DNA from 2 places in the Neorhizobium sp. PAMB6630 genome. Region 1 is predicted to be linked to the other one. Evidence: riboswitches for the same ligand, from Rfam matches in the RefSeq annotation. Region 1 holds a riboswitch; the other holds the start of a gene.

Region 1 (4,206 bases):
ATATCACCGATCAGCACCACCGGCACGTCGGCGGCCCGCGCAAAACCCATATTGGCAATGTCATTGCGCCGCAGGTTCACCTCCGATGCGCTGCCCGCCCCCTCCACCAGCACCAGATCGGCCTCGGCTTTCAGGCGGGAAAAGCTGTCGAGCACGCGCGGCATCAGGCCGGCCTTGATCTCCTGGTATTCGGCAGCCTTGGCATTGCCTTCCACACGGCCCTGCACCACCAGCTGCGCGCCAACCTCGCTCTGGGGTTTCAGAAGCACCGGGTTCATGTGGACGGAAAGCGGCGCCCGCGCCGCACGCGCCTGCAGCGCCTGCGCCCGGCCAATTTCGCCGCCATCGGCGGTCACCGCCGCATTGTTCGACATGTTCTGCGGCTTGAACGGCAGAACACGAAGCCCGCGCAGGGTGAACGCACGCGCAAGCCCCGCCACGATGAGCGATTTGCCGACATCCGAACCGGTGCCCTGGAACATCAATGCCTTGGCGGGTCGTTGCTGCGTCATCAGAACTCGATCCCGGCCTGCGCCTTCACGCCTGCCTTGAAGTGATGTTTCACCAGCGTCATCTCGGTCACCATGTCGGCGGCCTCGATGAGCGCAGGCTTGGCATTGCGCCCGGTGACGATGACATGCAGGTCCGGCCGGCGGGCTGAGAGATCGGCAATCACCCGCTCGAGATCGAGGTAATCGTAGCGCAGTGCAATGTTCAACTCGTCGAGGATCAAGAGGCCGACGTCAGGCTCGGCCATCATCTCCAGCGCCTTGTCCCAGGCGCGTTCGGCGGCGGCCACGTCGCGTTTCAGGTCCTGCGTGTCCCAGGTAAAACCCTCGCCCATCGTGTGCCAGATCATCCGGTCGCCAAACGCCTGCAGCGCCACGCGCTCGCCCGTATCCCAGGCACCCTTGATGAATTGCACCACCGCCACCTTGCGGCCATGGCCGAGCATGCGCAGCGCAAGCCCGAAGGCTGCCGTCGATTTGCCCTTGCCGGGGCCGGTATTGACGATCAGCAGACCCTTTTCGAGGGTCTTTTCCGCCACTTCCGCATCCTGCACGGCCTTGCGGTTTTCCATCTTGCGGCGGTGGCGTTCGGCCTCGCGTTCGTCGATTTCCTTCATCAGGCTCTCCTGGCGCATCCTCGGGAGGCGGGACTATAGTCGAACCTTTTCCCGCGGCAATGCCTTGCGCGCTGCCATTGACACGCAAGCGGCTAAGCGCATAGTGACAGGGACAACGGTCTTTTCCCGGCAACGGGGAAAGCTAAGAGGGAACGTGGTGCGGTTTTTCAAAAACCTAAACCACGGCTGCCCCCGCAACTGTAAGCGGGTAGTCCGGCGCATCAGGCCACTGAAGGCAACTTCGGGAAGGCGGCGCACGGGCGACGATCCGCGAGCCAGGAGACCTGCCGTTGACGACAGATGATCCAGCCGGGCGGGGTGCTCCGGAACGGATAGTTTTCGAAAGACAGGGGGGCGCCGAGGGCAGCCTTCCGTGTCTGCACCCCGCTATCGTTTGACAGGCCGTTCAGGCACATCGGTAAAGGTGGGGTGACAGTGGATTTATCAGCACGAAACGAGCGTCCAGAGACGGCGGATATCCCCGTCCGTGCGGTTATCGTGCATGTCTGCGAAACCTGCCGCAGCGCCACGCAAGACCCGGCAGCCCCCCGTGAGGGCGCCGTGCTGGCACAAAACCTTGCTCACCATAACGAACCCGGCATCGAGGTGAAGAGTGTTGCCTGCCTTGCCAATTGCAAGCGGGGCCTCAGCGCCAGCATCCAGAGCAGCACCGGCTGGAGCTATATTTTCGGTGATCTCACCACCGAGAGCGGCGAGGATCTTCTCATGGGCGCGCGCCTGCTTGCCGGCTCGGCCGATGGGCTGATGCCGTGGAAAGGCCGCCCGGACAGCCTGAAACGCGGCATGATTGCCCGCATTCCGCCGTTTCCGCCCGTTCAATCCCAGAACCAGAAGCCTTGAAGGACGATCCCATGACCTCTTCCCTCGCCCGCATTCCCTGCACGGTTGTCACCGGCTTTCTCGGCGCCGGCAAAACCACGCTGCTTGCCCAGGCGCTGCAGAACATCAAGGGCAAGCGGCTTGCCATCATCGTCAACGAGTTCGGTGATGTCGGCATCGATGGCGAGATCCTGAAAAGCTGCGGCATCGAAAACTGCCCCGAAGACAACATCATTGAGCTGGCGAACGGCTGCATCTGCTGCACGGTGGCCGATGATTTCGTGCCGGCGATCGACCGCATTCTGGCGATGGAACCGAAGGTGGATCATATCCTGATCGAAACCTCCGGCCTTGCACTGCCGAAGCCCCTGATCCAGGCCTTCCAGTGGCCGAGCGTCAAAAGCCGCGTGACCGTGGATGGCGTGATCGCCGTTGTGGACGGGCTGGCGCTGGCCGAAGGCCGCGTGGCCGACGACATGGAGGCACTGGCGGCGCAGCGGGTCAACGACGACGCGCTCGACCATGACGACCCCGTCGAGGAAGTGTTCGAAGACCAGATTGCCTGCGCCGATCTCGTCATTCTCACCAAGGCCGATCTTCTTTCCGCTGCCGATCTGGAAAAGGCCCGCGCCCATGTGAGCGCCCACCTGCCGCGTGCGGTGCGCATCGTCAATTCTGAAAAGGGCGCGGTCGATCCGGCCGTGTTCATCGGCCTCGGGCTTGCCGTCGAGGACGACATCGAGAACCGCAAGACGCATCACGATGATGAACTGGACCACGAGCACGACGATTTCGACAGCTTTGTTCTTGATATCTCCGCAATTTCTGATCCCGAAAGCCTCAGCCGGCGCATTGCCGATGTGACGGCGGCCGAAAAGGTACTGCGCATCAAGGGTTATGTGGAAGTAAAGGGCAAGCCTATGCGGCTTCTGGTGCAGGCCGTCGGCCCGCGCGTGAACCATTATTTTGACCGCGCCTGGGGTGTCGGCGAAGACCGTCGTTCGCGCCTTGTCGTGATCGGCGAAAAGGGCATCGATGCCGCCCGAATCGGACAAATATTGGCGGCCTGATGCACATCCTTGCCACCACATCCTCGTCGCTCGACGATCTGATCGAACCGGTCGATCTCAACCAGACGCCGGGCGATGTGGTGGTGCTGTCCTTTACCGACAGCGACCTGAACGGCATGGCATCCGCCTGGGACAGGCTGTCGCGCGCAGACCTGTCGCTGCGCCTTGCCCAGCTTTCAGACCTGCGCCACCCGATGTCCGTCGATCTCTGGATCGACAAGGTCGCCCGCCATGCACGGGTGCTGATGGTGCGCGTGCTCGGCGGTTATGACCGCTGGCGTTACGGGGTCGAAGAGCTTTCGCATCTGGCGCGCCGGAACAAAATTCCCCTCATTCTTCTGCCCGGTGAATGCAGCGAGACGGACGACCGCCTGACGGCCGCCTCCACCGTATCCACCGACGAGATCACCCGCCTCCTCGCCTTCTTCCGCGAGGGCGGGCCTGACAATCTCGACCGGCTGGCGACAAGTCTTTTCGCGCTGGCAGATGGTCGAGGCGACGTGCGGCCGGTGGCTGAGGCCGTGCCAAAACTTGGCTTTTACCGGCCCGGCCACGGCGTGGTCTCCCTTCCAGAGGCGCTGGAGGGTTTGGCGGGCAAAAAAATCCTGCCGCTCCTGTTTTACCGTTCCATGCTGCTTGCCGGCGATATCGCCCCCATCGATGCGCTGTCGCAAGCGCTTGCCGCGCGCGGCTTTGCGCCGCTTCCTGTCTTCGTGCCGGGGCTGAAGGATGCGGGAACCCTCACCTTCCTCCACGAGACGTTGTCGCGCCTTGAGCCTGCCGCGATCATCACCGCGACAGCCTTTGCCAGCCACGCGGAACCGGACGGAAAAACCCTGTTCGACCGGCTCGGCGTGCCGGTTTTTCAGGCTGTCATCGCCACCACAAAACGCGAGGCCTGGATCGGCAGCCAGCGCGGGCTCGGACCCTCGGATCTGGCCATGCATGTGGTGCTGCCGGAACTGGATGGGCGCATACTGGCCGGCGTGCTCTCCTTCAAGGCCGAGCGCGAAGGCGACACGGCCTATGGTTTTTCGGGCTTTGCCAACCGCCCGGAGCCCGACCGGGTGGAGGCCGTGGCAGACCGCATCGCCCGGCATCTGGCGCTTCAGCAGACGCCGCGGGCTGAGCGCCGGATCGTCATCCTGATGCCGGATTATCCGGGCGCTG
Region 2 (4,206 bases), 1.3 Mb from region 1:
TGCCCGTTACCGGGATCAGCCGCAGGCTGTCTGCGATGGCCGGATCGTAACGGCGGCCGGCAGCGCGCCCTACAGCTTTACCGTCGAAATCCTGAAGGCGCTCGATCTGTGGACGCCGGAGGCGCAGATGGAGCTTTCGCAGTTTTCCGCCGAGCATCGTCAGGGCTGAAGCGACCGCCTCAGCCGCCCAGAACGCGGCAGGCCTTCACTGGCCCATCCGAAATTTCACCCGCCATGGCGCGACGGATATCGCGGCTGTTAAGGTGAAGGTTGCGGCCGGGGGCCAATTGAAGGCGCGCGATCTTGGCCATGGCCGCGGCTTCGAAATGCCGGCTTTCGCTGAGGAAAAGTTCAAGACAGGCCTGCGGGGAAAGGCTTTCTCCAGAAGACCGCAGGCAAAAGTGCGCGAAAGGCGAGCCGGTGGACAAGGCAGAGACTGCCCTGCCCCGGCACGCCAAACTGCAGGGCATCGAGATCATCGCGCCAGATGGCGGGGCGATCAGGATCGTTTTCGCTCACCGCGCCGCCTCGAAACGCTTCATCAGGAGCCCGCTCAGCGAACCGAGCAGCGCCCAGAACACAAGGCTCGTCAGCGTCGCTGCCACGATGAACTGGCGTTCCAGCCCAAGCGGGGCAAGCGCATGCTCGCCGTCTGGCGGCAGCGGTGCGCCGATGAGATGCGGTGCGGCAATCAGCGCAATGGCGGCGACAGCGGAAAACCCGTCACGACGAAACGCCAGCAGCGCGATACCGAGTGCGGTGGCAAAGGCCGTCGACAGCCACCAGATCTGGCGCGCGCCAAGATCGCCGGCGGGAGAACCCGGCAGTTCCGGCGGAAGCCCCACCATTGGCGCCAGCATGACAGAGGCAAAACCGGCCAGGCCGAAGAAAAGGCCCGTGCGCCAATCGATGGTTTTGGCAAGCCCGCCCTGGCTAGCGACAGACAGAAGCCCGCACAGCACCAGCGCATAACCGATGGCTGTCAGGATATTGGCGGCTGCCGTATAGGAGAGCCGTTCCAGCCCATCGGCCGGCGCCCATCCGTCTCCGTGGTCATGGCCTTCGTGATCATGGGCCTCCTGACCGTGACCATCGGCATGTTCATGCGGCGCCGTCCCGGCGGCATGGACGTGGGGGGCAGGGTTTTCTGTGGCGGGCGGCACGGCAACGGGTGCTGCTGCCGCTTGCGCGTGGTCATGGCCGGCGGCACCGGCGTTTTCATAGGTTTCGGCAGACAGAATGAGCGGCGTGGTGCCGACCATCTGCATCAGCGAGGCGGCAATACCGCTCACAATCCCCACCACAACGGCGGAGAAGACAATGGATCTGAACATGGAGATAACCTTTCCCGTGCGGGCAAAGCGCCTATGAACCGGACGATGTCCGGCAAGCGCGATACCCGATTTAAACGTGGCTGAACGACCTGATACTTTTCAGATGGAGCGCGCGTTAGTGGCAGGGAAAGGCGTTGGCGTGGCGCGTATCGTGGGCGGCGTTGTGTACGGCTTCCGCATGGGAAAAACCGACGAAGCCGACGATGAACAGGCCAAGTGCTACCGCAAAAACGGCCTGCAGCATGGATGTGGATTTCGCCGAAGTGCCGGCGGTGGATGTTTGGATCGACATGCAAAAACCCCTCGTTGCATATGCGTTGACGACAGGTGCGGCGGCAGGTCTCCTGGCTCGCGGGTCGCTGTTCAACAACCAGACCTTCCCGGTTTCCCAGTGGCCATAACAGTCGATGAACTCACCGCTCACAGTTGCGGGGGCAGCCACGAATGAGGCACTTCTCTCAATGCCCTATCGTGTTCCCTTTTCATCCCGACGGATCTTTCATCCGGCAGGAACCGTCACACGCTCTTCTTGTGGCCCGCCACCGGGGGCCTGTCAATACGCGTCGCAACCCTGGGGTTTCCTGGCTTTTGCGGATGTGTGGCGGCCATTGCCGTGGTCAATGCGAAGGAACCGCCTTCAGATAGGCAGCAATCGCCTCCAGATCGCTTTTGGGCAGGTGCGACAGGTTCTGTTGAACCTCCACCATGGAGCCGCCGGCGCTGTCGAATTCGGGGGTGAAGCCGGTTTCGAGATAATTGGCGATATCGCCCTCGCTCCAGCTGCCAATGGCCTTTCCGCCGGGGGTGATGTTGGGAATGCGCCCCTCGCCTTCCGGGTTCGGACCGCCTGCCAGCCACTGCCCGCTTTCAAAGCCGCCGAGCGCGTTGCGCGGGGTGTGGCATTCGCCGCAATGGCCGGGGCCCTCCACCAGATATTGCCCGCGCTTGACGGCATCGCTCGGGTTGTCGAGCGCGACGCGGGGTTCTGCACTGAAAAACAGCAGCTTCCAGCCGCCGAGCGTCACGCGTTGGTTGAAGGGGAAACCGAGTTCATGCGGCGGCGCAACATTGCGGCTTGCCGGCAGCGTCTTCAGGTAACCGAAGAGGTCGTTCACGTCCTCGCGCGTCATGCGCGCATAGGAACTGTAGGGGAAGGACGGATAAAGATGTTCACCCTTCGGGCCAACGCCCCGCGTCATCGCATCGCCAAACTGCGCCAGCGTCCAGCTGCCGATGCCAGCCTCTGGATCGGGTGAGATATTGGGGACGTGGAACGTGCCGAAAGCCGTTGGCAGCGCGCGACCGCCGGAGAGCACCTTCAGCTCCTCGCCCTTGGCATCCTTCGGCGCATGGCAACTGACGCAGCCGCCGGCCCAGAACAGGTGTTCGCCATTGGCCACGTCAGGCGCGCCGAGCCCTGCCCAATAATCGGCCGGATGCGGTGCGGGCCGCGTCAGCGCATAGGCTGCCGCGCCGCCCGCCACGACGGCAAAGACACCCGCCAGTGCGATTTTGGCCCATGTCGATGCCATGGCCGCTCCCCGTTCATGTTCTTAAAAACCCGAATGCCCAAAAAACCGCCGCACGACATGATGCCGGGCGGCGATCATAAAAGGCTGCGCTTAGCGCTTCAGACGATAGGCCTGGTGACAGGTGCCGCAATCGGCGCCCAGCGTCTGCATGGCCTGCCCCACGGCTGCCTGATCGGCGGGCATGGAGGCCAGAACCGTTTCGGCATCGGATGACAGTTTCATCGACTTCGCCTTGAAGTCATCCATGTTCTGCCAGATGGCCGGCGATGCCGCCGTTTCCATGCCCGTTTCGGAACCGGCCGGAAAATGGTTGGGGAAATCCTTGGCGGACGCGCTGATCGTGGAAAGCGCCGTCTTCACGGTGGCTGCATCATAAGGCTTCTGGCCCTTGGCAATCGCGCCAAGTTCACCCATCGAACCGCCGATCTTCTTCATCAGCGCCTTGCGCTCGGTTTGCGGCTCGCCGGCGGCAAACACCACGCCGGCGCCAAGACAGAGGGCCAGGACGGCCGTGGATACCCGTTTCAAATTCATGCTCATTCTCCCCTTGTCGCAGGCCATGGAGGCACCGCACGCTGATATGTCGGCGCCATGATTACATCGTATGCATTTGAGAGAAATGACATTTTTCTGCTCACACAGAGATGTGAACAGCTGCGGCAAAAGGCAGCGCAAGGCCTGTCGTGCCCGGGTGTTTCAGCCTATGCGGCCGATTGGCCGATGGCCTGCATCCCGGCGTTGATGGTGGCACCGGTAATGGTGGCGCGTGACAGATGCCGGCTTTCCTCGCGCCCATAACCGGTAATGGCAATGTGGTCGGCATGAACATCCACCACCGCAAAGGCGGTCTGCCGTTCGGTATCCACCATGCCGCGAAAATTGACGAACCAGCAGGAGCCGGCTCTTGCCACGCCGCCCGCATGATAATGCCCGCAGAGATAGGCAATCACCTGCGGCGAGGACGACAGCAGATCGGAAAGCGCGCCGCTATCCCAAAGATTATGATCGCCTGCTGGATAAAGCGGAAAGTGCCCCATGACGATGACCGGCCGGCCCGAAGCTTCCGCAGCCTTCAGCTCTCTGGCGATCCAGTTGAACTGGCGCTCAGAGATGCCGCCGTTCCACTCCATGGCATTGATCGCGCCCCTGCTGCGCAGTCCATCCAGCCGGGCCTTTGCCTTAGCATGCCGCGCGGGATCACCAGCCGTTGCAAACAGGCTTTCCTCGCCGCCATCGATGACAAGGAAACTGATGCCAGCGCGGGTAAAGGCATAATAGGGTGCGGGCATGCCGAGCCGATCGAATACCGCGCCAATCTTCTCCGGTGCGACGAGAAAATC

Evidence for each region. A riboswitch is a leader RNA that binds a small molecule or an ion and turns the genes downstream of it on or off. The one in region 1 is predicted to bind cobalamin.
Region 2: it holds a riboswitch for cobalamin, as region 1 does, so the genes downstream of both, AC4CWF_RS13280 (CbtB domain-containing protein) here and AC4CWF_RS00910 (DUF1636 family protein) in region 1, are expected to answer to the same signal.

What each region holds. Positions count from the first base shown of each region.
Region 1 covers NZ_CM177836.1:199,211-203,416, reverse strand. The annotation lists gene AC4CWF_RS00920 (cobyric acid synthase) at 1-512, opposite strand, end outside; gene cobO (cob(I)yrinic acid a,c-diamide adenosyltransferase) at 512-1,126, opposite strand; cobalamin riboswitch at 1,226-1,432, shown strand; gene AC4CWF_RS00910 (DUF1636 family protein) at 1,562-1,987, shown strand; gene cobW (cobalamin biosynthesis protein CobW) at 1,999-3,036, shown strand; gene cobN (cobaltochelatase subunit CobN) at 3,036-4,206, shown strand, end outside.
Region 2 covers NZ_CM177836.1:2,762,107-2,766,312, forward strand. The annotation lists gene AC4CWF_RS13260 (type 1 glutamine amidotransferase family protein) at 1-169, shown strand, start outside; gene AC4CWF_RS13265 (hypothetical protein) at 180-311, opposite strand; gene AC4CWF_RS13270 (hypothetical protein) at 352-519, opposite strand; gene AC4CWF_RS13275 (CbtA family protein) at 516-1,340, opposite strand; gene AC4CWF_RS13280 (CbtB domain-containing protein) at 1,450-1,626, opposite strand; cobalamin riboswitch at 1,652-1,867, opposite strand; gene AC4CWF_RS13285 (c-type cytochrome) at 1,952-2,866, opposite strand; gene AC4CWF_RS13290 (c-type cytochrome) at 2,957-3,400, opposite strand; gene AC4CWF_RS13295 (metallophosphoesterase) at 3,568-4,206, opposite strand, start outside.